Linked DNA regions of Pelodictyon luteolum DSM 273. The protein of the gene in region 1 interacts with the protein of each later gene in a pairwise test. Links are inferred from orthologs where the notes say so. Each region holds a gene or a part of one and is shown in the gene's direction. Other genes may lie near its edges. The genes, in order: PLUT_RS06555, PLUT_RS05270 and PLUT_RS07015.

The links.
Region 2: the proteins of PLUT_RS06555 (region 1) and PLUT_RS05270 interact in binary tests that used the Escherichia coli proteins (3 or more experiments, as listed by UniProt). The link is inferred for Pelodictyon luteolum DSM 273 from one-to-one orthologs.
Region 3: the proteins of PLUT_RS06555 (region 1) and PLUT_RS07015 interact in binary tests that used the Escherichia coli proteins (3 or more experiments, as listed by UniProt). The link is inferred for Pelodictyon luteolum DSM 273 from one-to-one orthologs.

What each region holds. Positions count from the first base shown.
Region 1 is NC_007512.1:1,421,849-1,432,845, reverse strand. What follows is about bases 6,921-10,997. They hold PLUT_RS06555 (DNA polymerase III subunit alpha), read left to right. Parts: upstream 6,921-7,230; coding sequence 7,231-10,797; downstream 10,798-10,997. Other genes in these bases: trxA (thioredoxin), read left to right, coding at 10,881-10,997; PLUT_RS06560 (glycosyltransferase family 4 protein), read left to right, coding at 6,921-7,096. Also shown: PLUT_RS06580 (biotin/lipoyl-containing protein), read left to right, coding at 1-284; PLUT_RS06575 (sodium ion-translocating decarboxylase subunit beta), read left to right, coding at 380-1,930; PLUT_RS06570 (leucine-rich repeat domain-containing protein), read right to left, coding at 2,058-3,260; PLUT_RS06565 (glycoside hydrolase family 65 protein), read left to right, coding at 3,602-5,947; more of PLUT_RS06560, read left to right, coding at 5,966-6,920. UniProt on the Escherichia coli protein: DNA polymerase III is a complex, multichain enzyme responsible for most of the replicative synthesis in bacteria. This DNA polymerase also exhibits 3' to 5' exonuclease activity. The alpha chain is the DNA polymerase catalytic subunit.
Region 2 is NC_007512.1:1,144,351-1,154,163, forward strand. The notes cover bases 3,421-6,313. They hold PLUT_RS05270 (3'-5' exonuclease), read left to right. Parts: upstream 3,421-4,468; coding sequence 4,469-5,158; downstream 5,159-6,313. Other genes in these bases: PLUT_RS05265 (DUF294 nucleotidyltransferase-like domain-containing protein), read left to right, coding at 3,421-4,467; PLUT_RS05275 (class I SAM-dependent methyltransferase), read right to left, coding at 5,183-5,971; PLUT_RS05280 (hypothetical protein), read right to left, coding at 6,103-6,297. Also shown: PLUT_RS05250 (CHAD domain-containing protein), read right to left, coding at 1-141; PLUT_RS05255 (BMP family lipoprotein), read left to right, coding at 345-1,391; PLUT_RS05260 (SDR family oxidoreductase), read left to right, coding at 1,460-2,455; more of PLUT_RS05265, read left to right, coding at 2,518-3,420; PLUT_RS05285 (dihydroorotase), read right to left, coding at 6,377-7,726; PLUT_RS05290 (fumarylacetoacetate hydrolase family protein), read right to left, coding at 7,744-8,484; PLUT_RS12170 (5-formyltetrahydrofolate cyclo-ligase), read left to right, coding at 8,662-9,303; ppk1 (polyphosphate kinase 1), read left to right, coding at 9,296-9,813. UniProt on the Escherichia coli protein: DNA polymerase III is a complex, multichain enzyme responsible for most of the replicative synthesis in bacteria. The epsilon subunit contain the editing function and is a proofreading 3'-5' exonuclease.
Region 3 is NC_007512.1:1,523,370-1,533,137, reverse strand. Bases 1,633-4,480 are described here. They hold PLUT_RS07015 (pyridoxal phosphate-dependent aminotransferase), read left to right. Parts: upstream 1,633-2,401; coding sequence 2,402-3,559; downstream 3,560-4,480. Other genes in these bases: PLUT_RS07010 (CPXCG motif-containing cysteine-rich protein), read left to right, coding at 3,663-3,854; ybeY (rRNA maturation RNase YbeY), read left to right, coding at 1,977-2,390; hflX (GTPase HflX), read left to right, coding at 1,633-1,996. In the rest of the region: PLUT_RS07035 (phytoene/squalene synthase family protein), read right to left, coding at 1-441; more of hflX, read left to right, coding at 689-1,632; PLUT_RS07000 (zinc ribbon domain-containing protein), read right to left, coding at 6,733-7,533; rpmG (50S ribosomal protein L33), read right to left, coding at 7,839-8,021; PLUT_RS11525 (DUF2934 domain-containing protein), read right to left, coding at 8,199-8,354; lysA (diaminopimelate decarboxylase), read left to right, coding at 8,628-9,768. UniProt on the Escherichia coli protein: Shows aminotransferase activity with methionine and histidine as substrates, and to a lesser extent also with phenylalanine.

The sequences.
Region 1 (10,997 bases):
TCGCCGATGGAACCGGCGCCGTGAAACCTGTCGCAGAAGCAGCACCTGCAGCCGTTCCTTCTTCAGGTGAGGGCGTTCCTGTTGAAACCTCTCTTCCCGGAACCGTCATGGCCATCTCCGTCGAAGTCGGTGACACGGTTGCCGAGGGTGATGAGATCGCCATCATCGAGGCCATGAAGATGGAGTCTCCCGTCAAGTCGCCGAGGGCTGGAAAAGTCGTCTCCATTGATGTCGCCGTCGGCGATACGGTGGCAACCGGTGACGTGCTCGTATACATCGCCTGATAAAACCGGAGTGACACGCCCCCATCCTTTCAGCTGTCAGTGTGGAGGGATGGGGAGCGCACCCCTGAAAAATTCATAGGTTTCAAACCACAACTATGCGCAAATTACTGTTAGTCGTGTTTTCCCTGCTGCTCTTCAGTACGGCAGGGTTTTCCCAGACTTTTTTCCAGACCGAAGGCAATTCGGTGACCCTTCAGGTTCCCGACAGCCTTGAATTGGTGAAGGTCCCGATACGCGACAGCCGGAACCTGAAGGTTGGTGACGAGGTAAAGCAGGGAGATTTTCTCGCCCTCTTTTCTGATGAGGCCCATAACAAGATTACGGTGACTGCCGGCGTTTCGGGCCACATCACCTACATCAACGATTCCCTCTATCACAAGTACTCGCCGATTCCTGCCGGGACTGAACTCATCCGGATTTCCCGGGAAGACCTCCTCGTGAACATCCAGGGATCCGAAGTGACCCACGAGAGGCTGTCGATCGGCTTGGTGATGAACAACCTCATGGAGAGCACCGGCATCTATGCCCTCATTACCGACAACAACCTGATATGGACTGAAGGTCTCGGCCGTCTGCTCATGATCAGCGTTGGCATTCTCCTCATCTACCTTGGCATTTCCAAAGGGTTTGAGCCGCTGCTTCTCATTCCGATCGGCATGGGCGCTGTGTTTTCGAACATACCGCTGGCCTATATCAATGATGAGGGCGGCATTCTTTACTATGTGTTCCATGTCGGCATCGAAACCGGTGTCTTCCCGCTGCTCATCTTCATGGGTGTCGGCGCCATGACCGATTTCGGTCCGATGATCGCCAACCCGAAAACCGCCCTGCTCGGCGGTGCTGCCCAGCTTGGTATTTTCACGACCCTTATCGGCGCACTCGTTCTCTCGCAGTATGTTCCGGGTATCAACTTTACCATGAAGGATGCCGCTTCCATTGGCATCATCGGCGGTGCCGACGGTCCGACCTCGATTTTTGTGGCTTCCCGTCTCAGCCCGGCGCTGCTCGGCAGCATTGCTGTTGCCGCCTATTCTTATATGGCGCTTGTGCCGATCATCCAGCCCCCGATCATGAAGTTCTTCACTACCGAAGCTGAGCGCAAGATCAAGATGAGCCAGCTCCGTTATGTATCGAAGAGGGAGAAGATCATTTTCCCGCTCGTCGTGATCCTGCTCTGCGCGCTTCTGTTGCCCTCAACTGCTCCCCTCATCGGGTTCCTCATGTTCGGTAACCTGATGCGCGAGTGCGGTGTTGTTGACAGGCTCAGTGATACGTCCCAGAACGCCCTCATCAATATCGTCACCATTTTCCTCGGACTCGGTGTCGGCAGCAAGCTCTCTGCAGAGAAGTTCCTGAACATCGAGACCCTCGGCATCCTCATCCTCGGTCTCATCGCCTTCTCTGTCGGTACGGCCGGCGGTATCCTCATGGCTCGGTTCATGAACCTCTTCCTCAAGCAGAAGATCAATCCGCTTATCGGTTCAGCCGGCGTCTCGGCTGTGCCGATGGCCGCCCGTGTAGCGAACAAGGTCGGTCTTGAGTCTGATCCGCACAACTTCCTCCTGATGCATGCCATGGGGCCGAACGTGTCCGGCGTCATCGGCTCTGCGGTTGCCGCGGGTCTACTCCTCGCTGTGTTCATGTAACATTCAGGACCATGGTGCCGGCGAATGCAGGCACAGGCAATACGCCAGAATGGCGGCCATCGGGCCGCCATTCTGCGTTCTTGGGAGGTATAGGGTATGGGGGAGTGTATCCCGCGTTTTCTTCCGGTCAGCTTTTCAGGATGACCTCGCAGTCCGGGTGCAGTTCAATAAAGCGTTCGAGCTCGATGTCGGGTATCCGGCCCGCAGTCAGTTCCAGTTTCTCAAGGCTTTCATGGGCCATGACCGGCTCGATTGAGCGTACCTGGGTATAGGAAATGTCAAGCTCTTCGAGTTCGCTGTGCATCTCAAGGGGCTCGATGCTGCTTACCGGAGTTGCTGCAATGCTGAGTTCGCGGAGGAACGGCAGGTTACGGAGCGGTTCGATGCTCTCGATGGCGGTTTTATTGCAGCGGAGGTATTCAAGGTTCTTGAGAGCAGAAAGCGGCGAGAGGTCGTTGACCGCCGAATTGTTGATGCCGAGTTCTATCAGGTTTTCCAGGTCCGAGAGCGCGTCGATGGATGTGATCCCTGTTTTATAGCAGCTGAGTTTTTCCAGGGCCTTGAGGTTCCTCAGCGCAGAGAGGTCGGTGATCGGGGTTTCGGAGCAGTAGAGTTCCTCAAGGTTTTCCAGGTCGCGTATCGGTTCAAGTGAGGCGACCCTTGTGCTCGAAATCCAGAGCAGTTTGAGGGTTTTCAGTCCGCGAAGCGGCTCAAGGGAAGAAAAATCGCAGTCGAAGGCATACATACGCTGCAGGTTCGTGAGGCCGGCGACAGGCTCAAGGCTTTCGACGGGGGACTCGTCGCACCGCAGCTGCTGAAGCTTTTCGAGGGGCGCGACCGGGAGGAGATCATGGATCCTGCGGTTGTCGCAGCGCAGATGCGTGGTGTCGAAAAAAGCGAGCAGTTCATTGTCAGCGGGGTCCCGAACCACTTTCAGGGTGTGGCGGACCACGTCTTTCCACTCGGCGGTCAGTGACTCCCACCATTTTTTCCGCAGTCCGCTATCGCGGAGCAGGTCCCTGCGGCTGGTTGTGCGGAGGAATTCGGCTTCATCGGGGCTGCAGCAGATATGGCGGGCTTCCCGGTTCTCTTTTATTTCTACCGGGGTGTCCTCTTCGGGGGGCTGGAACCCGGCGAGCTTGTCGGTCAGGCAGCGGGTGTACCATTCGGCTTTTTTATCTTCTATGGTACGGTTATGCCGTTCCCTGTCCTGCTGGTCAAGCGAGGAGATCTCTTCGAGAATGTCGTTGCCGCACCGGGGGCAGACGGCGCTGTCAGCAGTGAGGGGGAAGCTGCAGACGGGGCATTGGTTGTAGGTGTTTTGCTCCAAGACAGGTGGCGGTTAAAGCATTGGTAAAACGGCTTCTTGCAACCGGTGGACCGCTCGTCGGTTTGAGCATGGATCCGTCGGTCGCCTTCTTGGGGGGCGCCGTGTTCTTAAATAATAAGAAAAAATGCGTTATCCCCATACCGGGACCCCTGAAATCAGCCTCTTCTGGCAGTAGTTTTTTTGTGCTGTTCCGAATTTCCCTTACAGGACACTGTATCCACCGTGCCCCTGGCTGTATTCTTCAGGGCGCTCATTGAACTTTTTTGGGAGGGAGGCCGTTTAATTTTTCATCATCCCCCACTGTAAATGAAGGAACGGGAACATTTCCCGGGGAGGTTGTCATGGGAGCGGATGCAAGAGTACCCTGGGCTGATAGCCTTTTGGAGCTTTCTAAGGAGGAGTGGCTCCTTCGCAAGAGCGGATTCCGGCGGAGTGAAAAGCATATCCGCATCAACGAGACCCTCCTGACGCTCGGCAACGGTTACCTCAATATCAGGGGCAGCCTTGAGGAACTGCCATCCGGCCATGCCGGAGGGATGTACATTTCCGGTGTGTACGACAAGTCCGAAGCTGATGTGGAGGAACTGGTCAAGTGCCCGATGTGGACCGACCTGTCGCTCTGGGTGGAGGGCCAGAAGTTCTGCCTGTCCACCTCCCGCGCCATCCAGCATGAGCAGATCCTCGACCTCAAAAAAGGTGCGCTGCACCGTAGAACCACCTACCGCCACCCTACAGGAAAGATCCTCACCCTTGAGACCCTCCGCATTGTCATGCTGCATAACCAGCATTACGGATGCATGCTTGTCAGAATAACCCCGCGGAATTTTTCCGGTCCGCTCCGCGTGTTCAGCGGGCTGAACGGCGGTGTCTGCAATCGCGGCTACTTTCCTGAAGAACTGCTGAAGCACCTGCAGCTCGAAAAAATCGAGCGCGGACGCAACTTCATGTACCTGGAGATGAAGACCCGGGAGCAGGAAATGCGCATTGCCGAGGCAGCTTCCTGGCGGCTGGTTGCACCGCCGGGGCAGCATCTGAAATGGGAACCGAGGATCTACGGGGAGAAGTTCACCAGCGAAATCACCCTCGATGTCCAGCGGGGAAAGCCCTACCTGTTTGAAAAGCTTTCCGTTGTCACCACCGCCAGGGAAGTGCCGCCGGAGGCCATGATGAAAGACGCCATATGCCGGCTCCGCGCCTTTGTCCGTAAGGGCGTTCAGACGGAGATCCGCTCCCATGTGAGCCTCTGGGATGAACGGTGGAAACAGGCCGACGTCCAGATACAGGGTGATGATGCCGCCCAGAAAGCCCTTCGCTACAACATCTACCAGCTTCTCATCAACGGCCCGCCGGCACCGGGGGGAGTCGGGGCGAAGTTTCTCAGCAGTGAGGGCTATCTCGGCCACGTGTTCTGGGATACGGAGATCTTCATCCTTCCGTTCTTCATCTACAACTTCCCGGATATCGCCAGAAACATGCTGCTCTACCGGTTCAACACGCTGCCGGGTGCGAGGGAAAACGCCCGGAGGCTGGGGTACGCAGGGGCAAAATACGCATGGGAGTCGGCAACGACCGGTGTTGATGTGACCCCGCGTTTCGCCTCCAAGCTTGAGCGGACCATCCGGTTCATCTATACGGGGGCGGAGGAGGATCACATCGTTTCTGATGTGATATACGGTGTGGAAAAGTATTTCCGTGTTACGGGAGACGAGGCATTTCTCGTTGACTGCGGACTGGAGATGATTTTCCTCACGGCGCGCTTCTGGGCCTCCCGTGTGATCGACAGCGGGGAGCGATGCGAGATCCGTTGCGTCATCGGGCCCGATGAGTTCCATGAGCATGTCGACAACAATGCCTATACCAATGCGCTCGTCAAATGGCACCTCAAACTGGCGGCCATGCTGTTCAAGCATGTCGGCAAATCCCGGCCGGAGGTGCTCGAAGCCCTTTCCGAACGACTTTCCCTCACCCGTGCCGAAGCAGCGGCATGGCTGAGGATGAGCCGCAAGCTCGGCTTCAGGCGAGATCAGAAAACAGGGGTCATCGAGCAGTTCGACGGCTATTTCGCCCTGAAAGACCATGTGATCGACCGGTTCGACCGTGAAGGGCACCCGGTGCTTCCCCGCGGTGTGACATACCGCAACATTGCTTCGACCCGTCTCATCAAGCAGGGAGATGTATTGATGATGATCATGCTCTTTCCTCATGCATTCACGCGTAAAGAGATCGAAGTCAACTACGATTTCTATGAAAAGCGCACGGCGCACAAGTCATCACTCAGCCACTGCGTTCACGCCATAATGGGAATCCAGGCCGGCCGGCGCCAGCATGCCTACAGCTATTTCATGAAAACGGCGCTGTTCGACCTTGAAAACCTCCACAAAAACACCGATCTCGGCATACATGCCGCAGCGGTCGGCGGAACCTGGCAGACGGTCATTTCCGGATTTGGAGGATTTTCAATCAAGTCCGACCGGCTGGTCCTGAAACCCTGGCTGCCGAAAAAGTGGGAGAGCCTCTCCTTCTCGGTCCGCTGGCGGGACCGGACGGTGGATGTGAAGGTGCTGCACGACCGGGTGTCGGTGCTGGTGCACTCCCTTGAAGATATCGAACTGCCGCTCACCCTTTACCGCAAAACAAGCAGGATCAGAACGAATGTCCTTACCGAACTTCCATACACTGCATCATGAATCAGAAGGAGATGACCGATGAACACGCAGCTCAGGATTGCACAGATCGCCCCGCTTATTGAACGGGTGCCGCCAAAAAAATACGGAGGCACCGAACGGGTGGTTTACCACCTTACCGAAGGTCTTGTCGCCCGCGGTCATGATGTCACCCTTTTCGCTTCGGGCGATTCGATTACAAGCGCAAGGCTCATCGCACCGGTCCGGGAAGGACTGCGGCTTGGACGCAAGGAACACTCTCCGCTGATTACGACGATGCTGATGCTTGCCCAGGTGTACGGCGAGATGGCGGACGAGTTCGATATCATCCACTCCCACCTCGAGTACGTGACTTTTCCATTCGCCGTTCACGCAAAGGCGCCTACCGTCTTCACCATGCACGGCCGTCTTGATATCGACGACTATGCCGCAATTCTCCGCAGATACCGACATCTCCCGTTAGTGTCGATCAGCGACAATCAGCGCAGTCCTGTCCCCGACATCAACTGGGTCGGGACCATCTACCACGGCTACCCTCCCTCCTCGTTCGACTACAATCTGCATCCCGACGATTATTTCCTTTACCTCGGCAGATTTTCAGAGGAAAAGCGTCCTGACCAGGCCATGATGCTTGCAATTGCCTGCGGGGTGCGCCTGAAGGTTGCAGCCAAGATAGACCCTGTCGACAGGGAGTATTTTGATCAGCGAATCAAGCCGCTTCTCCAGCATCCGCTCGTCGAGTATGTCGGCGAGGTGGATGAGTGCAGGAAAAGGGAGCTGTTGAAAAACGCACGGGCGTTGCTCAACACCATCGACTGGCCCGAGCCGTTCGGGCTCGTCATGATCGAGGCCCTTGCTTCAGGCACTCCGGTCATCGTCCGCGGATGCGGATCAGCTCCGGAAATCATCACCGGAGGCAAGACCGGATTCGTCTGCAACAGCCGGATGGATTTCATCAATGCCATCCGGGAGATTGATACCATTTCACGCAGCCGGTGCCGTCAGGAATTCCTCGAGCGCTTTTCGGCCGATGCGATGGTCCGCTCCTACGAGTCGCTCTATATGGATCTTCTCCCCGATCGCCGTCTTGAATCCGTGCTGCAGCCTGAACGCCGGCCGGAACCCCTGCATCGCCTGCTTGGCCGCCCGGCAGGTGCCGCTGACCGATCATGAACGTGCTGATGCCCCCGAAAGGGATGAGAGGGGGGCTTATGGTCTGATTTTTCATGACGCCGGATAGTGCATGTTTGCCTTGCAATGCACATATTACTCCATCCCTTTTCATACCCCAGGAGAGCACGGCACCTATGGATTTCGTCCACCTTCACGCCCATACGCACTATTCGATGCAGAGCAGCCCGATATTTCCGGGCGAACTGTTCACCAAGGCGGCATCACTCGGAATGAAGAGTGTCGCAGTGACCGATTACTGCGCCATCTTCAATATGCCGGAGCTGTTCAGCGATGCCGCAGGTGCCGGGGTACGGCTCATCATCGGCAGCGAACTCCTGCTGCTTGAGGGCGAAGAGCACCAGCAGAAACAGGCCCAGGCGCCCTCGCTCGTCCTTCTCGTCCAGAATGAAACAGGGTACCGGAACCTCTGTGTCCTGCTCTCAAGGGCATCAAAGGACGGTTTCCACAACGGCATGCCGCATGTCGATCCGAAACTGCTTGAAACCTACCATGACGGCCTTTTCTGTCTTTCCGCCTATAGTTCCGGCCGTATCGGCAGGGCCCTCCTTTCAGGAGCCGCCGGAGAGGCCGAGTCGCAGGCAGCGTATTACCGCGAGGTGTTCGGCAACCGGTTCCATCTTGAACTGCAGCGGCACAGCACCCATTATGATGACGAGCTGAATGCCGCGACCGTGGCGCTTGGTGAAAAACTCTCGATCCCGCTGGTGGCGACGAACAACGTCCACTACCTTGAGCGGCGTGACGCCGGGTGCTACCGGGCGATGGTGGCAAACCGGACGAAGGAGAAACTATCGAGCCAGAACCTGCTTGCCCTTCCCGGCAAGGAGTACTACCTGAAATCTCCCGAAGAAATGGGGCTGCTCTTCGACGACCGGTACGGCGAGCTCTCCGCCACCCTCCGGATCGCAGAGGCCTGCACCTACGCATTTTCAGAGAAGGATCCGATCCTCCCGCATTTTCCTGTTCCCGAAGCGTTCCCGGACGAGGCGGCCTACCTCCGCCACCTGACATGGGAGGGTGCCCGTGAAAAGTACGGCGACAACCCGGAGGACGGCATTACACCCGAGGACGTTAAGGAACGCATCGAGCTGGAGCTCGGCGTCATAGAAAAGATGGGGTTCAGCTCCTACTTCCTCATTGTCAGCGACCTCATCCAGGCGTCCCGGAAGATGGGCTATTCCGTTGGCCCCGGCAGGGGATCGGCGGCCGGAAGCATCGTCGCATACCTTACCGGCATCACCCGCATCGACCCCCTGAAGTACAAACTGCTCTTTGAGCGGTTCCTGAATCCCGAGCGTCTTTCGATGCCCGATATCGACATAGACTTCACGCCGGTCGGCAAGCAGAAGGTGCTTGAGTACACCGTAGAGAAATATGGCCCCGAAAGCGTGGCCAAGGTGGTGGCCGTCGGCACCCTCGGCGCCAAGGCGGCAATCCGCGATGCTGCACGGGTGCTCGAGGTGCCGCTTTCGGTTGCGGACCGGCTGGCCAAGCTGGTGCCCTCAAGGCCCGGCACCACCCTTGAAAAGGCGCTGCTCGAGGTCAAGGAGCTTAGGGAGTACGCCGACAGCACACCCGAGATCCGCGAGCTCATGGACTATGCCCGGGCGCTCGAAGGGCGGGCACGAAACGTTTCCATGCACGCAGGCGCGGTCGTCATTACCGAAGGACCTCTCGAGGAGCAGGTCCCGCTCTATGTCTCCAACAAGATCGAGACAGAGGAGCGCCAGTACGCCGATGAAATCGATCTTGACGAGCCTGCAGCCGGCAAACCGAAAAGCGCGGACGGGGCGGGGGAGAAGCAGGTGGTCACCCAGTTCGACAAGAACTGGATCGAAACGGCAGGGCTTCTGAAGATCGACTATCTCGGCCTGGTGACCCTGGCTGTCATCGACGAAACCCTCCGGCTCATCAAAAAACGCCACGGGGTGGACATCGAGCTTGAAGAGGTGCCGATGAACGACCGGAAGACCTTCAAGATTTTCCAGGAGGGGAAGATGGCTGGAATCTTCCAGTTCGAGTCATCAGGGATGCAGAGTTACATGACCCGCCTCCAGCCGACCCAGATCGGAGACATCATCGCCATGAGCGCCCTCTACCGTCCCGGGGCGCTGAATGCACGCATCGATGAAAAACGCAATGCCGTCGACCTGTTCGTAGACCGCAAGCACGGCCGCGAGACCATCGACTATATGCACCCCATGCTGGAAACCATCCTGAAGGAGACTTACGGGGTTATCGTCTATCAGGAGCAGGTCATGCAGATTTCGCAGGTGATGGGCGGGTTTTCGATGGCTAAGGCCGACAATCTCCGCAAGGCGATGGGCAAGAAAAAGCCCGAGATCATGGAGAAGTTCAAGGCGGACTTCGTCAAGGGCGGCGTGGAGCAGGGGGTGCATGACTCCCTGGCGACCCGGGTTTTCGAGCTGATGGCGGAGTTTGCCGGGTACGGCTTCAACAAGAGCCATTCTGCGGCATACGGGGTTCTTGCATACTGGACGGGATGGCTGAAGGCGCACTATACCATCGAGTTCATGACTGCCATCCTCAACAGCGAGATCGGCGACACCGAGCGGATGAAGCATCTCACTGACGAGGCCAAGAGTTTCGGGATTTCGATTCTTCCGCCGTCCATCAACAAAAGCGACGCACTCTTTTCCGTCGACGACTCGACCGGCCCGCCGGCCATCCGTGTGGGGCTCAGCGCCATCAAACAGGTCGGCGGTGCGGCAAGGGCCATTATTACAGCCCGGCTTCGCCGAAAACGGGACTATCTGAACCTGTTCGACTTGACCGCTTCGGTCGATCAGCGGGTAATGAACCGTAAGGCGCTCGAGTGCCTCATTCTCTGTGGCGCGTTCGACGAAATCGATCCGCACCGGGCCCGCCTGCTTGCAAACATCGACAAAGCCATCAAGTTCGGCCAGATTGAAAACCGGGCCGTCACCCTAGGCCAATGCGGTTTCTTCAGCGTCGAAGAGGGCACGGTGGAAGAGGATGCCCACTATCCCGACATGGAGCCTGCCGCGGAGATGCCGGAACCTGAGAAGCTGATGCACGAAAAAAAGCTGGTAGGGTTCTACCTGAGCCGCCATCCGCTCTCCCCGTGGCGCCGCGACTGGGCTGCGTTCTCTTCGCTTCAGCTCCACATGCGCGAAATCACCCTTTCCCGCCAGTACCGCGTCATCGGTCTCGTCGTCTCTACCAAACCCTACTGCGACCGCAAGGGCAAGCAGATGCTGTTCGGCTCTATAGAGGACTTTACCGGCAAGGCGGACTTTACGGTCTTCGCCAGCGTCTACGAACAGTACGCCCACCTGCTCAAGCCGGACGGGGTCGTGATGCTTGTCGCAGAGGCTGAAGTGAGCGGGGGAATGCTGAAACTGCTCGTCCGGGAGGTCCTGCCGGTAGAGAAGGTCCGTAAAACCCTGATCCGCAAAATCGTGCTCAAGGTCGATGCAGACGAGGATACGCAGCTTGAACGCCTCCGGAAGGTCAAGCAGGTGTTCGATCGGCACCGGGGCGATACGCCGGTTGACTTTGAGGTCAGGGTGCAGGCAGGCGAGTCCATCGAAACCCTCAATGTGTTTGCCCGCAGTTCACCCTTCGATGCCGACGAGGATGCCCTCCTGCAGCTTGAGGAAATTCTGGGACCGGACAATGTCAAAATTGCGGGGTAGCTGTTTTTTTGTTACTTTCCTCATTCGTCGAGATGTATTTATATGGAGTTTTACTTGTTAAACAATTTAATCGGATACCTTAAATGAGCGGAAAATATCTCGTGGCTACCGACCAGAACTTCAAGGCTGAAGTCCTCGAGTCGGGCAAGGTTGCACTCGTTGACTTCTGGGCTGCATGGTGCGGACCCTGCATGATGCTC
Region 2 (9,813 bases), 270 kb from region 1 along the record:
GAATAAGGATTCCCTCAGCCGGTATCCGTCCTGCAGGAACGCCTCCGTCATATGCGGTGCGGCTAAGGCGTCGACGGGGTTAAGGATGCGGAATTGCTGGTATCCTGGCATTCTCGGGATGATCATTACAGTGTTCCTCATAACAAGAGGATTGTACTATCAAATATAGGAACATCTCCGGGATGATCACCTTTTTTACACGAATGTAACCATTCCGGCTGCGTGAAAAAGCAGTCGGGAGCGGTCTATCTTTTTTCAAAAGAGCGGGATTTTGGTAACTTAACGTTTTCCTAATGAAAAGAGGCTCCCCGGGGCCCCCTGAATTCCATTCTACAGCATACGGGATGAAGTACTTCCACACGGTGTTCCTTCTCTGGGCGGTTCTGCTTGCAGGCTGCGCTCAAAATCCTTCCGGTACCGGAAGCGGTTCACCCAAGACCAGCGAAGGTCCCCTTCGGGTCGGACTGGTGTTCGATGTCGGCGGACGTGGAGACAGGGCATTCAACGATCTGGCATACAGCGGCCTTGAACAGGCGAAAAAAGAACTTGGAGTCGATTTCATCTATGTCGAACCCGGTGGAGAGGGGGGCGAGCGCGAGGCGGCTCTCCGCCAGATGGCCGATGATCCCGAAATCGGGATGGTCATCGGCGTCGGCCTTCTTTTCAGTGAAGACATTACGGCACTGGCCGGTGAGTATCCCTCAAAGAAATTCGCCTGTGTCGATTACATGCCGGTTAAAGGAGCGGCTCTTCCTTCCAACCTTTCCGGGATGACCTTTGAGGAGAAAAAGGGATCATTCCTTGCCGGCGCACTTGCCGGACTGATGACCCGCTCGAACACTGTCGGGTTCATCGGCGGGATGGATTCCGGCATCATCAGGAAGTTCGAGACAGGATTCAGGGAGGGAGTGCATTTCGTCAATCCCCGCGCAACCCTCATCTCCGGCTTCATCGGCATGACCGGCAGCGCGTTTGCCAATCCGGCAAAAGGCAGGGAGCTGGCTCTCGGCCAGTATGGCAGGGGAGCAGACATCATCTATCAGGCCGCCGGTGCCAGCGGCCTCGGCGTGCTTGAGGCCGCTGGCGAGACCGGCCGCCTGGTGATCTGTACGGACTGCGACCCTGAGACGCTGAAGGACAGCCGGATTCTCGGCAGCATGACGAAGGCGGTCGACCGGTCGGTATTCAGTACGGTTGCCTCCGCAGCAGACGGCTCGTTTGAAGGCGGCAGGGCAGTGGTGTACGGCCTTGATGATCGCTATACGGACCTTGTCTACAGTGTCTCTAACAAAGACCGCATTCCTCCCTCCGTGCTTGGACGGATCGAAGCGCTCAGAACAAAGATTCTTTCCGGAGAAATTGCCCTTGATGAAACCGCCGCCCTCCGGTAGCCGGACGGTTTCCTCCGGGCCGTCTGAAGCGGCCCGATGATCGTTAATTGATTGACAAGACTTACACGGTGAACAAAAAAATCCTGGTGACCGGAGCGACCGGTTTCATTGGATCACGCCTCGTGATCAAACTGGCCTCGACTGCAGATGATGTGGCGATTCTTGTCCGCAAAAGTTCCGACTTGAGCTCCCTTTCCGGGGTTCTCGACCGGATCCGCATCATCCACGGCGACATTACAGACAAAGCCTCTCTTCTGACGGCAATGCAGGGCATTGACCAGGTCTACCACTCCGCTGGCCTCACCTACATGGGGGACAGGAAGAACGACCTGCTCTACCGCATCAATGTTGATGGGACCCGGAACATCCTTGACGCGGCCATGGCGGCCGGTGTGAAACGGGTGGTGCACGTCAGTTCCATAACCGCCGTTGGAATCGCCGGAAAAAACAGGCCGGTTGACGAGACCACCCCATGGAATTTCGATGCCATCAGTCTCGAGTACGCACGTACCAAGCACCTTGGAGAGCTTGCCGTGGCCGAGGCCGTAAAAAAAGGTTTGGACTGCGTCATCGTCAACCCCGCATTCGTGTTCGGCGCCGGCGACATCAACTTCAACGCAGGGCGCATCATCAAGGATGTCTATAACCGCCGCCTGCCGTTCTATCCCCTTGGGGGGATCTGTGTCGTCGATGTCGACATCGTCGCCGAGACCATCATGGCCGCCATGGAGAAGGGACGGACCGGAGAACGCTACATCATCGGTGGTGACAATGTGACCTACCACCAGCTTGCCGACACCATCAGCAGGGTCACCGGAGCTCCCCGTGTGCGCTTCCCCCTTCCGTTCTTCCTTGCCAAGGTGCTCAAGTCGCTTCTTGACAGGAAAAAGGACCGCAACAGCATTTCGAAGCTTTTCAACATGTCCATGTTCCGGGTCGCTTCGGAATTTCTCTTCTATCGCTCCGACAAGGCCGCAAGGGAGCTTGGCATGCGCTATGCGCCGCATGAAGAGAGCATCCGGAGCGCGTTCGAGTGGTACCGCGACAGGAAGATGCTCGGCTAGCCGGATTGCTCTCTGCATTGCCTCTGTTTTGCGAACCTGACTCACCCGATAAAGAGAGTGCCATGCCTTCAAACACCATCGTCGAGCGGGTAGCCGCCGATCTTTCCAAATACCCTCCGTTCGACAAGCTCGCCCCCGAAGTACTCGGTGAGCTTGCCTCCGCGGTCAGCGTCAGCTACCATGAAGAGGGGGAGCTGCTGTTCAAAAAGGATGATCCCCTTAAAGGCGCCGCCTTCATGGTCATGAAAGGGGCTGTAAAGCTCTATGACCGCATTGACGGGGAGGAGGTGCTTGTCGACCTGTACGATGAGGGTGACGTGTTCGGCGTGCGCGCCATATTCGGCGGCCATGGTTACCTGCTCTATGCACAGGTTGCTGAAGAGAGCCTCATCTATGATATTCCCGTCGGGAAAATAAAAGAGCTCATTGCCGCCGATGCCGGCGTGTCGATGTTTTTTGCCGGCGAGTTTGCCAAAAGCGTTCAGGAAATCGAGCGGACGCTCTCCTCTGCATTCTCCCTTCGCCGCCAGGGGGCGCCAGGCCCCTCCTGCAGCAGTTTTCTCGAGCATGAGACCCTCGAAGTCAAGCCTGTCGTCAACGTCGTAACCTGCCCGGAAGACATCAGCGTGCGGGAGGCGGCCGTCATCATGGCTGAATGCAACATCGGCTCCATCCTTGTCGTTTCCCCGGAAGGGCACCCCCGGGGCATCATCACCGACACCGATCTCCGCAAAAAGGTCGTAGCCGTGTCAGGGCCCGTCAACGAGCGGCCGGTACGCGATATCATGAGCAGCCCCGTCTACACAATCACGGGAGGCAAGACCGTTGCCGATATGGTGATGCTGATGGTGAAGACGAAGCTCCGCCACTTCTGCATCACTCTTGACGGCACCATCGACACCCCGGTCCGGGGGATCATATCCGAGCATGACATCATAACCTCCGAAGGCAACAACCCGGCAGTCATCATGAAGGAGATCATGGCGGCTGAGGGTGTGGAACAGTTCAAAGCCGAGCGCGACAAGGCCGAAAACCTCCTCGGAACGTACATGAGCCAGAACGTCGCGGTTCATTTCATGACGAGCATCATCACCGAAATCAACGACGCCATCATTACCCGCGCAATCCGCACGACGATTGCCGCCCTGCAGGCTGAAGGGCGCCCGCTCCCTTCAGTGCCGTTCTCCTGGCTCTCGCTTGGCAGTGAAGGCCGCAAGGAGCAGCTCCTGAGGACCGACCAGGACAACGCACTCCTGTATGCAGATCCCGAAGAGTCAGAACGGGAGTCGGTCCGTGAGTTTTTCCTGGAGCTCGCCAGAAGGGTGACCGGTATGCTGGAGGGTGCGGGATTCGTCCGCTGCCCGGCCGAAGTCATGGCTTCAAATCCGAAATGGTGCCTGCCGCTCACTGAATGGAAAAGCTGTTTCAGGCGGTGGATTGAAACGCCGGAGCCGAAAGCGGTGATGCACTCCACAATCTTTTTTGATTTCAGGCCGGTATACGGTGATGGTGCGCTGGCAGGGGAGCTGAAACGGGACGTGTTCGAAAGCATTGCCAGAGGGCGTGGCTTTCTTGAGTTCTTTGCCAAAAACGCCCTGCAGAACCCTCCGCCGCTCGGGTTTTTCCGGAACTTCATGGTGGAGAAAAGCCGCGACCACGCCAATGAGTTCGACATCAAATCCCGGGCGATGATGCCGCTGGCCGATGCCGCACGCGTGCTCAGCTATCAGCTCAGGATCCCCGAGTATTTCAGCACTGTCGAGCGCTTCCGACGTATCGGCGAGCTCGAGCCGGCCCTCTCCGGGCTCTGTCTTGAAGCAGCTGCCGCCTATGAGTTCCTGATGAAGCTGCGCGCCCTCAACGGCCTTGAGCACTCGAGCTCCGGCCGCTACATCAAACCCGAAAGCCTCAACAAGCTTGACCGGCAGATGCTCCGCAATGTCTTCACTACCATCGGCGAGATCCAGCAAACCCTGAACCTGAGGTTCCAGCTTGACTATATCCGCGACTGACATGCTGCTTCTCCAGGCCGCCCTCTGGCGGTGCCGGAGCGGGAAACTTCCCGGAACAGTCTGCCGTTATCTGCAGTCGATGAAGGATCGTCCGAAGGGGAATACCCCCTTAGAATCAGTGCGCATGGTGGTGTTCGATACGGAGACGACAGGGTTCGACCTGAAGACGGACGGGGTCATCTCCATCGGTGCCGTGGCCATAAACGGGCTTTCGATCAACGTTGCCGACTCGTTCGAAGTTCTTGTCCGCCAGGACCGGGTCGGCCGCAGCGAGGCCGTTGCGGTTCACGGGCTCCTGAAAAAAGACATAGCTGGCGGGGCAGGTGAGGTTGAGGCTGCAGAAGCGTTCCTGGAGTACATCGGCTCATCGATCCTTGTCGCCCAGCATGCATCGTTTGATGTAGCCATGCTGAACAGGATTCTTTCCGAGACTTTCCGCATACGGCTTTTCAATGGTGTTGTCGATACCGCCAGCCTTGCCAAGCGTCTCGAAAAAGGGCCCTACTACAACCTTGCCCACAAAGCCGGCGAGTACCGTCTCGATCATCTCTGCCAGCGCTACGGCATCCGCCTCTACGACCGCCATACTGCCGCCGGTGACGCCTTCCTCACCGCACAGCTTCTCCAGCGGCTCCTTTCAAAGGGTCGCAGCGCGGGCATCACAACGGCAGGTCGCCTGCTCATGCAGTGAGGGCTATAGTTCTGGCCGTGCAGGTCAGTCTTTTCTGGAAAGAAGGATCAGTCGCAAAGAGTGGTCGGGGTCGAACGGTTCGCCATTGTAGCTGCCGGAGATGCTCTGGAGGTTGAGCCCCGCTTCGCTGAGCATTCCGGAGATGGTATCCGGCCGGAACAGCTGCACGGATTCAGTGAAGGATACGGTTTCACCCGAGTCGCTTGTAATTGTGATGTCCTTCCAGATCCGCCCGCCTTCGATTTTGCGCGATTCTTCAACCTCCAGATCCCCCGAGCGTCTTACCGAGTGCGGCACGAGGGTTCTTTCCAGATGCAGGGGGTTGATGAGGTCAAGTGCATACCATCCACCCGGAACAAGGGCCCTATGGACTGCCTTGAGCACCATGCGGTCGTCTTCGGGCGTATCGAAATACCCGAAACTGGTGAACAGCTGCACGACGAGGCCGTAAGCTGCCGTCTCGTCGATGCGGCGCATGTCACGGCAGGTGAAAAGGATGTCGAGCGACTGGTGCGCGGCTTCGATGCGGGCCTGTTCGAGGAGGTAAGGGGAGAGGTCGTTCGCCGTGACCCTGCATCCGAGTTTCCGGAGCTCCAGTGCGTGGCGACCTGCCCCGCAGGCGATGTCGAGCACATCAAGACCGGATGGTACGGCGCGTTCAAGCTCAGTCAGCCGCAGGATGGAGCGGACGCAGCGGGCGGCTTCATCCCTGTCCCTGTGGCTGTAGATCCTGAGGTAGAACGGATGGTTGAACCAGTCCTGAAACCATTCCCCCGATGGTGCTTTTCCTGACGGGGATGGATCTCTCTGCATATGCTGTTCTCGCTCTCTTGTGTGCCCCCCTCATCCAGAGAGAAGAGGGGGCGCAGGGAATGTAGGAAGTATCGGGGGGACGTGCGTCAAGAGGGGCCTTGAAAGCACCCTGCCGTGAGACGGGGAACCGCTTACTTTACGGAGTCGCTGATTGCCTTGGTGAGGATTGCCTGGTCGTTTTCTCCGTTGGGAATGCGGACATTCTTTTCAACGAACTTCCATGCATTGCGTTTTTCGGATTTCACGGAAAACACGAGCTTAGCTACCTTGAAATCGCTGGTGCCGCCTTTCTTGTTTTTATCGCCGAACGACTGTTTCTTTGCCATGGTTGGTGAGGTGGTTCTGTTTGTTGTCTAAAAAGAAAACGAAAGTAATAAAAATTAATACCATAACCAAGATCGGACTTCACCCTTCCGGGGCGTCAATTATGCCCCGGGCGCTTGCAGTAAGTCGGCCCTTGTGGAAGATTCCCATAGGGCGGCCTTTCAGCTGGCGGCCGATGAACGGGGTGTTGGCGGATTTGGAGCGGAGATGATCGGCAGATACGGTCCAGACGGCTTCAGGATCGATGAGGGTGAAGTTGGCTTTTTCCCCTTCGCGGATGCGGATGGGGGGGAGCCGCAGGATTCTTCTCGGATTGACCGACAGAAGTTCAATAGCCCGATGCATCGTGATGACTCCTTTCATCACCAGCTCCGTCATGGTGAGGCCCAGCGAGGTTTCCAGTCCGATGATGCCGAACGAAGCTTCGCCGGGGGGGCACTCCTTTTCGTGGAGGGCATGCGGCGCATGGTCGGTGGCAATGGCGTCCGCTGTGCCGTCGGCAAGGGCTTCCAGCACCGCGTCCCGGTTTTTCGGGGAGGTAAGCGGAGGCTTCATGATGAAGTTGCCTTTCTTTTCGGCCAGGTAGAGGTCCTGGTCGGTCAGGGTGAAGTGGTGCGGGGTGACCTCGCAGGTCACCTGCAGGCCGTCCCGCTTGGCTTCCCGGATCAGCTGGAGCGATGCTGCCGTGCTGACGTGGGCTGCGTGGTATCGGGGGCGGCAGAGCGGGTCGTGCAGCTTGTGCTCTTCGAGCCAGCGGAGCAGCATGAGGTCACGGGCAAGCATCATGGCCTCTGAGATGTCGGGGATTCCCTTGAGTCCGAGTTTCGACGACCACATTCCTTCATTCATGACTCCTCCCGTCGTCAGGGACCGGTCTTCACAGTGCTGGATGATGAGCATGTCGAAGTTGGAGGCGTATTCAAACGCCAGGCGCATCGACTGGCTTGCCTGGATGGCGGTGCCGTCATCCGAGACGGCCCTCACTCCGTAGGCTTTCAGGCTTCCGAACGCCGTGAGCTTCTCACCGCGGCTTCCTTCCGTCATGGAGGCAATCACCTCAAGGTCGACAGGGAGGTTCCCGGCATGGTAGCCGATGAAGGTGACCCCAAGAGGGCTGTCGATGACGGGCGTGGTGTTCGGCATCAGCGCCACTCCGGTGAATCCTCCGGCTGCGGCGGCGGCCGAGCCGCTCAGAAGCGTCTCCTTGTATTCCTGTCCGGGTTCGCGGAAATGGCAGTGCATGTCGAAAAGGCCGGGGGAGAGTATTTTACCCCTCATAGCAATGACTTTTTCTTCTGCATAAGGCTCAAGCGGGGTCTCTCCAATCGAGAGGGTCTCGATGACCCCGCTGTCGGATACCCTGATTGAGCCCCTGGCGTCAATGCCGTCAGAGGGGCTGATGATATGCGCCTCCTGAAAAACTATGCTCATGGATATGGGGTACGTGGTTATGGGTTCAGCTCTTCGGCCACTGTGGCTTCAAGAACGGCCAGCTCTTTCGTTCCGCCGGATGCATCAGGCATCGCAAGCGATGCCCGGAGGGTGTCTCCGGGGGAGACGGGCCCTACTCCTGCCGGCGTGCCGGTAAATATAAGGTCACCCCGACGCAGTCCGTAAAGATACGACAAATAGTGGACAAGAGCGGAAGGGGTATGGATCATTTCCCCGAGCGCCGCATGCTGGCACAAAACGCCGTTGCTGTGGAGTGTAATCGTCCAGTCGTCTGCCGGGAGGGCTTCGCTGAGGGGAACGAGGTCGGAAACGAGTGCGCTTCGGCGGAATCCCTTGCTTTTCAGCCACGGGTTGCCGGCTTTTTTTGCTTCAAGCTGCACATCGCGAAGCGTCATGTCGAGGCCTGCGCCGATTGCCGAGATGTATTCCATGGCGGTTTCTTCAGTACATCCGTCGGTGTCGCGCCCGACCAGGAGTACTATTTCAGCCTCGTAGTGCATCAAGCGTGAGAGTGGTCGGCCTTCGAAGTACGGCATCATGATCCTCGAGTCACCGGCAAGTGCTGTGCCAGGCTTCATGAAGATGATGGGCTCCGGTTCGGGGGTTTCCGTAGTTCCGGGGGTTGCGCCTTCCATCATGAGCATCTCAAGGGCGTGCAGGCGGTAGTTCTTTCCGACACAGAAGATCGAACGGGGAGCGAGCGGACGGCGTGCGATGAGGGTTGAGGAATCGCTCATGGTATCCATGCTGACTGTGTTGCAATTGTGTTAATTGGGTTCCGCTCTGTCCTGTTTCGGCTGTTCTGAGGGGCAGGGGAGGGGGGAAACCCTTTCGTTTTATTATCTTATTGTATGATAACCGAGGTATGATTCCAACAGTTTATTTCTCCTGATTTTTCTTTTACCGGGGGCGTGATGCCGCATCGACACAAGGCCGGAATACGTGCCTGCGCCATCAGGGCGCGAAAATCAATCCCCGCCACAGAGGCTCTGGCCATGAGCCGGGCTGCGGCACTCCGGGCATTGGCGGAGAGAGAGCTGAAGGGAGCCCGCGCGGTGCACCTCTACCTTCCGATGAAAGCGGCTGTGGAGATGGACACGGCTTCACTGGCCTGCGGTCTCGCTGCTATGGATATACCCCTCATGGTCCCGGTCATTGATTGCGGGAATGATTACCGGAATGAGGATGAGGAGGGGGGGCGACTGGTTTCGGTCGTGTACCGTCCCGGCATGCCGCTTGTGCGGTCCTGTTTCGGCAGCCCTGAGCCCCTGGAGCGCTCTTTGGGTGATGAATATATGATCGATGCCGTTGTCGTTCCACTGGTCGCCGTGGACCGGAGCGGGTATCGTCTCGGATACGGAAAAGGGTTTTATGACCGCTTTCTTGCGCGTCTCCAGCATATGGGCGTTCGCCCCTGCCGTATCGGGTTCGGGTTCAGCATGCAGCTTCATGACAGACTGCCGTGTGATCCATGGGACGAGCCGCTCGACCTTTTTGTTGATGAAAATGCCGTAACGAGATTTTATCCATACCAAGACAAAGCATGTCATGAGTGAAGAAATGCCAGATGCGATGCTTCCCCAAAGCCTGGAACGGCAAGCTGATTTCAAGGATGAGGACCTGTACGTAAACCGCGAGCTGAGCTGGATTTATTTCAATCAGAGAGTTCTCGAAGAGGCGGTGAACGCCGGCGCACATCCGCTTCTTGAACGGGTCAAATTCATTTCCATCTTCAGCTCCAACCTCGACGAATACTTCATGATCCGCGTGGCGGGAATAGAAGACCAGTATGAAGCCGGCATTCAGGACCGTACCATCGACGGATTCACCCCCATTGAGCAGCTCGACAGCATCCGCGAGATGGTCACCCGCCAGATCATCCAGCGCAACAACTGCTTTTACAACGACCTGCTTCCCGCAATGCAGAAGGAGGGTATCAGTTTCTTGTGCTTCAATGATCTCGACGCTTCCCGACAAGAGGCGCTGAGAGGGTATTTCCGCCAGGAGATCTATCCGGTGCTGACGCCGCTGGCGTTTGACACCGGCCACCCGTTTCCGTTCATGTC
Region 3 (9,768 bases), 110 kb from region 1 along the record:
GTCGAAGGTCTGGAAGGGATTGAATTCGATGTCCATGGCGACCCCCTCGATGAGTTCGAGCGGGAGTTCTATGGGGATGTTGCAGCGCAGAAGGGTATCGTGCCACGCCATCATGATCGGGTCGCCGCCGTGCTTTCCCTGATAACAGTTCTGCAGCTTTTCCATCCACTCCTCAAGCATCCGGTTGATGTCGGTTCGGGTGATATGGCCCGCCTCAAGCTGGTCCTGGGCATTGTCGACAAGGTCGTCGACCGTGCGCAGGAGAGCGTAGATGGCGAAAATCGGCTTCTGCTGGGGTTTGGGGAGGAAGAGGGTCGCCAGGTAGAATGTCTTTGCGTGATGCTTTGCAATCTCCCGGCAGTACCGGTATGCGGAGTCTAGCGGCGTAGAGCCTCCGGCTGCCTTGATGGCGATGGTTTCCCTGTCGTTGTCGTGATGCATCACCTCGTGCGCTTGTTGTCGGCCGTCCGCTTCGGTTCCTTTTTTTCTCTCTTTCCGGGGTATGGCGTCGCCTCAGAAATTTGTAACTTTCAGCGCCTGCGGAATGTTATTATGGACATAACTATGGACATAGCCATGGAATATTCAGAGAGAGGAAGCGTGGGCAAGATAAAACAATGCATCTAATATCGCAACACGCACTCCTGCAGATTGTTGCCGCTCCACCACTTAAGTAATCATACCGCTGTTGCCGAATACGCCCGTTACTGAACACCCGAGGGAGAGGGCCATACTGGTCGGCCTTCCCTCTCCTCCCGAAATACCCCGTTCACTTGTCGAGGAGTACCTTGTCGAGCTGGCTTTCCTTGCCGATACTGCGGGAGCCGATGTTGTCCGGACACTCATCCAGGAAAGGAAGCTCCGCGATCCGGCCTACTGCATAGGCCGGGGAAAGGTGGATGAGCTTCTGGAGATGACGAAGGAGGATCAGGTGGATATTGTCATTTTCGACGATGACCTCACTCCGGGCCAGACCCGGAACCTTGAGCGTGCGCTCGACTGCAAGGTCATTGACCGCACCGGCCTCATTCTCCAGATCTTTGCCATCAGGGCCAAGTCGCACCAGGCGAAGATGCAGGTTGAGCTCGCCCAGCTTGAATATCTGCTGCCCCGGCTTTCGGGTCAGTGGACCCATCTTTCGAAGCAGAAGGGCGGTATCGGAACCAAGGGACCCGGCGAAACCCAGATCGAGACCGACCGTCGGCTGGTGAGGAACCGTATCGCTTCACTCAAGCAAAAACTCCGGGACGTGTCGCTGCAGCACGATACCCAGACCGGCAGCCGGCGCAGCGTGCCGAGGGTGGCGCTTGTTGGCTATACGAACGCGGGGAAGTCTACCCTTATGAACCAGCTTTGTCCCGATGCCGGTGCATACGCAGAGGACAGGCTGTTTGCTACGCTCGACACCAGGACCCGGCGTCTCGAGCTGAAGATAAATAAACTCGTTCTTCTCTCCGACACGGTGGGATTCATCCGCAAACTTCCGCATACCCTCGTCGAAAGCTTCCGCTCCACGCTTGACGAGGTGTTGCAGGCCGATTTCCTTTTGCACGTCGTCGATCTCAGCCATCCGGGTTTCGAGGAACAGATGCAGGTGGTGCAGAGCACGCTTCGCGAGATCGGCGTGAAGCACCAGCATATCATCGACGTGTTCAACAAAATCGATGCACTTGCGGATCCTTCGGTGCTTCGTGACCTCAGGGCACGCTACCCCGATGCGGTGTTCATTTCAGCCGCGCGTGGCATAAACCTGACGGCATTGAGAGAGTGCATCGCAGAGCATGTCGGCCGTGATTACAGTGAACGCCGGATCAGGGTACATGTCGCCGACTACAAGATCATCGGCTACCTTTATGAGCATACCGAAGTTACCGGCCGGCGGTGCGTCGACGAAGAGGTCGAGTTGACCTACAGGGTGCACAAGAACAGACTGAAGCATATCGACGCCCTCACCGGGCATAGCGAAGAGGCCGGACATGCAGTTGCAGATTCATAACACGACCCGCCGGAAACTCGACGATGCACTCCTTTGTCGAGCGGTGGAGACCGTCATCCAGGGCGAAGGCAGGCATGCTCTAGAGATTGCTGCGGTTTACTGCGGAAGCAGGATGAGCCGCCGCATCAACCGGGAGTACCTGCAGCATGACTGGCCTACCGATACCATTTCCTTTCCTTACGGGAGCGGCGGGAACGTCGAGGGCGAATTCTACATATGCCTCGACGTCATTGAAGAGAACGCCCGGCGCTTCAATACGGACTTCGAGCGTGAACTGTTTCGTGTCACCATCCACTCCGTCCTCCACCTCGCCGGGTATGACGACCATTTGCCCGAAGACCGCCGCCGTATGACGGAGAGGGAGGATAGCTACCTGCAACAGCTTTTTCGATAACATTTCAATCCATGAGCCTCCACCTCAGCAACCGTCACGGTACGGTCATGCAGTCGGAAATCCGCAGCATGAGCCTCGAATGCAGCCGCCAGGGCGGCATCAACCTCGCGCAGGGTGTCTGCGATACCCCGGTTCCTGAGGTGGTTCTGCGGGGGGCTGCCGATGCCATGCAGAGAGGCCTGAACACCTATACGCCGCATGTCGGCATCGGTGCCCTTCGGCGGGCCATCGCGCAGAAGCAGCAGCGTATGTATGGCATGGTGTGCGACCCCGACAGTGAGATCGTTGTCACGGCGGGTGCCACAGGGGCCCTTTACTGTGCGTTCCAGGCTCTGCTCGATCCGGGTGACGAGGTCATCGTGTTCGAGCCTTTCTACGGCTATCATATCACCACATTGCAGTCTGCAGGGGCCGTTCCCGTTTTTCTGCCACTGAATCCCGAAGGATGGTCTTTTAGCGAAGCAGACCTCATGTCCGCCGTAGGACCAAAGACGCGGGGAATCATCGTCAACACTCCCGCGAACCCCTGCGGAAAGGTGTTTTCCCGCAGCGAACTGGAGGTCATTGCTGCCGCTGCCGAACGCTTTGACCTGTTTGTCTTCACTGATGAGATCTACGAGCATTTCCTCTACGGGGGGCTTTCTCACCTGCCCTTTGCGACACTTCCGGGCATGAAAGAGCGGACCATCACCATTTCGGGGGCGTCGAAAACCTACAGCGTGACGGGATGGCGGATCGGTTACGCCATTGCAGATGCTCGGTGGGCGGCTGCAATCGGGTATTTCAGCGATCTGGTGTATGTCTGTGCTCCAGCACCCCTGCAGGCCGGCGTTGCTTGCGGGATGGATGAACTCGGGGATGACTACTACCGGGATCTTGCAGAGGAATACCGCCTGAAAAAGGACCGGTTCTGTTCAGCGCTGTCGGCGGCAGGCCTGAGGCCCGCCGTTCCGGACGGAGCATACTATGTTCTTGCGGATGTGACCGGGATACCCGGCCGGAATGCATTTGAGCGGGCCATCCATATCCTTCATAAGACCGGCGTGGCTTCAGTGCCCGGCAGTGCTTTCTACAGCGGAGGAAAAGGGGAGTCGTTTGTGCGGTTCTGCTATGCAAAAGAAGACGCGGTACTTGATGAAGCGTGCCGCCGCCTGCAGTTTCTTCGCTGAAGGCAACCGATTGAGGGCTACCGCTGTTATATTTTATCAGTTGGGGTATGTGCTGTCCCTACGAAGGAGTATGGTGCTGTAAACCGTAAACTACTATAAAGCCATGAACCTCCTGGAATCCGTTTCTGTGCCTTGCCCCTATTGCGGGCAGACCATGGATCTTGAGATCGACTGTGCTGCAGGAAATCAGCAATACACCGAGGACTGTCCTGTCTGCTGCAAGCCGGTCACCATTGTTGTCGCGATTGCCTCGAACGGCACCCCTTCCGTCGAGGCGCGTCCCGAAGATTCCTGACGGAGCATCCCCCGCTCCCCAAGCATGTGCCTGCCTGCCGGTCAAGCATCAGGCGGGCTTTTTGCCGAAATTGACAACGTAACTGTACCATTGTCATGCAAAATGAGAGGGGATACATTGAGCGTCCATTTGACGCCGGCCATTTTTTCGAACTTGTTCCCGACATGCTCTGCAGGATGTCGATCGAGGGAAAGCTTCTGCAGGTGAATGCCGCCTGGCAGAAACATCTCGGCTACACTTCCCGGGAACTGCTCTCGATGTCGCTCTATCGTCTTCTGCATCCCGACGACCGCTCTTCGACGAAACGGGAGATGGAGCGACAGCGGTCCGGACAGCGTACCGTCAATTTCATCAATCGCATGCAGTCCCGGAGCGGTGACTGGCTCTGGATGGAGTGGAATGCTTCCCCGGCCGAAGACGGTGTTGTCTATGCGGTTGCCCGCAACATTACCGGACGGATGCAGGCTGCCCGGAAGACCCGTCTTTTGACCGATGCGTTTCAGCACTGTACCCACGGCTTGGCAATCGAGGATCCCGATACCCGGCGGATCCTTGCCTGCAACCCTGCTTTTGCCGGGCTGCACGGGCGGACGGTCGAAGAGATGACCGGGCTGCACCTGATGGAGTTCTATCCGGATTCACAGAAGGATGTTGTCAGCTCCTGCCTCCTTCGTTCCGCCGAGAGTGGATCCTGCAAGTTCGAGGCCTTCAAGAGCCGCAAGGACGGTTCGCTGGTGCCGGTGCAGGTCGACATTGTTTTCGTGCGTGACGAGCATGGCGATCCGCTCTATCAGATCGTTACGGCTGAAGACATAACGGAGCGTCGTGAGGCCGAAAAGGCTCTCCGGGAGAGCGAGTCGCGTTTTCGTGCTGTTGTGGAATCGGCTCCCGACGGGATATTCATCCAGACCGGCGACACCTTCGCCTACCTGAACCCGGCAGCGCTCAGGATGTTCGGGGCGGCAAAGGAAGAGGAGATGCTTTCCCGGCCGGTGGTCGATCATCTGCATCCGGATTTCCGTGAACGGGTGCTTGAGCGGATCCGGAAGCTCAACGAGGAGAGGATCGGCCTTCCGTTTCCTGAAGAACGTCGGTTCCTGCGCTGCGACGGATCATTTTTCGATGCCGATGTCTCAGCGGTTCCGTTCATGCATGACGGCCAGCATGGTGCTCTGGTGTTCGTGCATGATACCACTGAACGGCACCGTGCTGAAGAGGAGCGGTTACGGCTTCGGCAGGATCTGTTCCAGTCTCAGAAAATGGAATCCATCGGCAGGCTTGCCGGCGGCGTGGCCCATGACCTCAATAATCTTCTGACGCCTATTCTCGGATATGCCGAGATTCTGGACGGGCAGTTCGGCCCTGACGATGAACGACTGCAGGATATCCGGGCCATCCACGGCGCAGGGGTCCGTGCACGCGACCTGATCCGCCAGCTGCTTGCTTTCAGCCGCCGTCAGTCGCTTGATTTCAGGGTGCTGAATCTCAATGCCGTCGTCAGGGGGTTCCTGCCCCTCCTGCGTCGAACCTTGCCGGAGAATATCGCAATCAAGGAAGCACTGGCCGAGGGCGTGGTTGCAATTGAGGGGGACATCGGGCAGATCGAGCAGGTCATGATGAACCTTGCCGTCAATGCGCAGCATGCCATGCCGGGTGGAGGCCAACTTTCGATTTCTACAGAAATGGTTGCGGCCGGCCTGTTGCCGAGAGATGTTCTTGATGAGATCGGCCCGGTGGACTGTGTGGCCCTCTCTTTCACTGACAGCGGTGCCGGCATGGACCGCGATACGCTGGAGCGGGTTTTCGAGCCGTTTTTCACGACGAAGGAGAAGGGGAGCGGCACCGGTCTCGGTCTGGCTACTGTCTACGGCATCGCCCGCCAGCATAACGGGATGGTTGCGGTTGCAAGCACCCCGGGAGAAGGCGCTTCCTTTACCGTGTATGTTCCCGTTTCTTCTGGAGAGCCCGTTTCATCGGTGGCGGATGCAGCCACTCTTTTCAGCCCTCCGGTGGAGGGCGGCGAAAGCGTGCTGGTGGTGGAGGACAGTGCAGTTGTTCGTTCGTTTGTTGCCGACGCACTCCGTCATTACGGCTACCGGGTTAGTGAGGCGGATGGTGCATCATCTGCCAAAGCTGCCATTAAGGACGGCTCCTGCTGTCCGGATCTGCTCCTTACCGACATCATCATGCCGGGGATGAATGGCCGTGAACTGTATCTGGAACTGCGCCACCTCTGTCCGGCCATGCGGGTTCTCTTCATGTCGGGCTATGCCGCGAGTGTGCTTGAAAAAGAAGGGGTTCCGGAATCGGGGGTCGGGCATCTGCACAAGCCGTTTTCCGTAAAGGATCTGATCGAGGGGGTATCGGGGCTTATTGCCGGCCCCGGAGGGAAAATAAAAAAGCCGAAACCGAAGATATAAGCCGAATTCTGTGAATTATCCGGCGTGCCGGATAAAACTGCAGCCATTTATCTGATGCGGCCTACCCGAAAACTCTCCTTGCGGAATCGGGCGGGCCGCCCTCTTTCCCTTACGGGAAAAGCTTTCCTATTCAGCCTTGCTTCGGGGAGGTTTGCATAGCGCATTCCGTTGCCGGAATGCCTGGTGGTCTCTTACACCGCCGTTTCACCCTTACTCCGGTTTCCCGGAGCGGTCTGCTTTCTGCTGCGCTCTCTGTTATGGACGGTTTGCACCGCCATACCCGGGCTTGATTCCCTTTCGGGGATCTCGACCGGCACCCTGCCCTGTGAAGTTCGGACTTTCCTCCCTGCGCCCAAAGGCGCAGAGCGGCTGCACACTTGCGGTTTCAGCAAATGAATTTCTTGAGTGACGAATAAAAGAACATGGAATGCCTGAAAATCATTCCGGGGAATTGAATATCAGCCTTCAGCTTCTTCGAACAGTCGTTCGTGGACGACGATGCGGCCGCATGACTCGCAGAGGTAGAACCCGCCCTGCACAATCATGGTGTGACGGTTGGTAGGCACACGGGTGTTGCAGCCTGAGCATGCGTTGCGGTTCAGGCGGACCACGGCATTCTGGAGGGTGCCGCTGCGGAGGTGGTCATATTTGTCGAGAAGGCGCTTGGCTTCAGTATTGATGATCGCTCTCTGCGCTTCGATTTTCTTCCGGAGCTGCTGGACCTCGTCCTCGGTCTCGATGACGATGCTGTTGAGTTCCTCTTTTTTATGTTCGACCTGCTTATCCAGATCGGTCAGCTGCTGCTTGAGGACATCGTCGGGCATCATCTCTTCCGTCATTTCGTCGTAACGGTTTTCCTCAATCAGCTGGCGGCCTTTTTTCTGGAGCTCTTCCTTGCGCTGTTCTCCCTGGCTGATGTCCTGCAGACGTATTTCGGCCTGGGCGATCTCCTTTTCTTCGTACTCGATCTGCTTGGAGAGGGCATCATACTCCTTGTTGTTCCTGGCAAGGGTCTGTTTCTCCTTGAAGGATTGGATCCTCTCGTGGCAGCCGTTGATGATTTCATTGAACGACTGGCGGAGCTTCAGGTGCTCCTCGGCGGTTTTGCTGCGGGCTGCGATCTGGCGGGTTGTGAACGCCAGGTCCTCTTCCAGGGCGCTGATCTCTTCAGGCAGGCCTTTCTGGAGGCTGACGATTTTTTCTATCTGGTTGTCAAGGTGCTGCAGCCTGACGAGGAGGTTGATTTTCGTATGATCCACTACTGCTTGTGTTTTGGATTATTGAGGCATAAAAAAAGCACCTTTTCAGTGAAAAGGTGCACGCTCTGCCGGGTGGTATGTGAAATAACAGACTGTACTGAATCGTCTGCAGAAACTTTTATGAGGGACCTCTTGTGCATATCGCTAAGAAAACTTGTTTGTGCCCGAAAGGAGATTCGAACTCCTACACCTTGCGGCGCTCGTCCCTGAAACGAGTGCGTCTACCAGTTCCGCCATTCGGGCAACGCGTTATGCTGAAACAAAAACAAATAAGCTCTTTTTGGCTACAATGCAAAAAACAAAAATTACTTGATCTCCTTGTGCAGGGTGTGGCGCTGCAGGTTGGGGTTGTATTTCTTCAGGACGAGCCTGTCGGTGGTGTTCTTTTTGTTTTTCGTCGTGCTGTACCTCGAAACCGTCTTTCCTTCTTTTTTGGCTTCAGTGCACTCAAGCGTGATGACGATTCTGTTTTCTTTTCCTTTGGCCATGGTTCGCTTCCTGGTATGTAGGGGATAAATTGTAAAGAGCAGTGAATATACGACTGCCCTCTAGATTTTGCAAGCAGGAACCAGTTCTTTCCTTTCTTCCTGATGCTGTGATGCTTCAATAAAAAGAGCCGCCCCTATGGAGCGGCCCATTGAGGGCGTCTCTGCAGGTATTGCAGCCTACTGCATAAGGCATTGTTCGGCCTCAAGCCAGTCCTCAACCTCGCAACCGATCCTCCTGCCTTTCTGTTCCCAGAGGTAGTAAGCCGCAAGCCTGACTTCCTCTTCCCTGTTGACCTGTTGTTCGGGCATCTCTTCGTTTCTCTTGTTCGACATGTTCTCTCCTGTTGATTGGTTTCATGATATCAAGCACCACTTCGGGTCATCATCATACTGCGCGTGCCTGCAGCCATACCGTTATGGCTGCAGGCGTTTCAAAAACAGCCTTCGCTCTGATTTGGTTCCGGCGGCAGTGAGGATTTCCTCCGGCTTATGCACCCGGAGCTCCGGAGGTTTGGGGGACTGCTCCGAAAACCGGGGGAATTTTGGTATCTTCATTATTCAGTACCCAGTTACTTTCCATTGACAACCACAAAATTCTGCTGCATCTTGCTTGACCGCACTGCATTCCACTACGACAACGGAGCGCTCTTCTGTGAAGGCGTCGCCCTTAAAGATTTGGCCTCCAGGTGGGGGACCCCTCTCTACGTCACTTCGAAGCATAGCATCGAAGACCGGTACCGCGAATTTGAAGCGGCTTTTTCCGGTCTTGAACACTTCACATGCTATTCGGTGAAGGCCAATTTCAATCTCAGTGTCATAAAGACCCTTGGCGATCTTGGATGCGGGTGCGACGTCAATTCCGCCGGTGAGCTGTTCCGAGCCCTTAAGGCCGGGGTTCCCGGCAGCCGGATCATTTTCGCCGGTGTCGGCAAACGCCCCGATGAGATTTCCTACGCGCTTCTGAGCGGTGTGCTCATGCTGAAAGCCGAGTCGCTCTCGGAGCTCCGGGCAATCGATGCCATTGCCGCAGAACGAGGCCTCACGGCACCTGTTGCCCTGCGCATCAACCCCAATGTCACCGCTGAAACCCACCCCTACATCACGACCGGCGACAGCAAGGAGAAGTTCGGCATCGACGAGGCTGAACTTCCCGAGGTGTTCTCGCTTCTCGGTGAGCTGCAGCATGTCCGCCTGGTGGGGCTCGACATGCATATCGGATCGCAGATTTTTGACCCCGAGTTCTATGTCGCAGCCATTACCAAACTGCTCGATATCTTCAATTATTCACGCAGTAAGGGCTTTGGGGTGGAGTTCCTTGACATCGGTGGCGGGTTCCCTGCAACCTACGACCCGATGAAACCCGAGACCCCGCTCGACCGCTTTGCCGACAAGATCATTCCGATGCTGAAGCCTACCGGCGTGAAGGTTATTTTTGAGCCGGGCAGGTTTCTGCTTGCCAATGCTTCTGTGCTCCTGACCAGGATTCTGTACCGGAAGCGCAACCATACCGGGAAGGAGTTCTTTGTTGTCGACGGCGGCATGACGGAGCTGATCCGTCCGGCGCTGTACCAGTCGCATCATGAGGTGCTCAGCGTGACCCGTCATGATGAAACGGTTGTTGCCGATGTGGTGGGTCCGATCTGCGAGTCCAGTGACTTTTTTGCGCGCCAGCGTGCCATCGGCGATGCCCCTGAAGGCGAGCTGCTTGCCGTGATGACGGTCGGCGCTTATGGCGCGGTGATGTCAA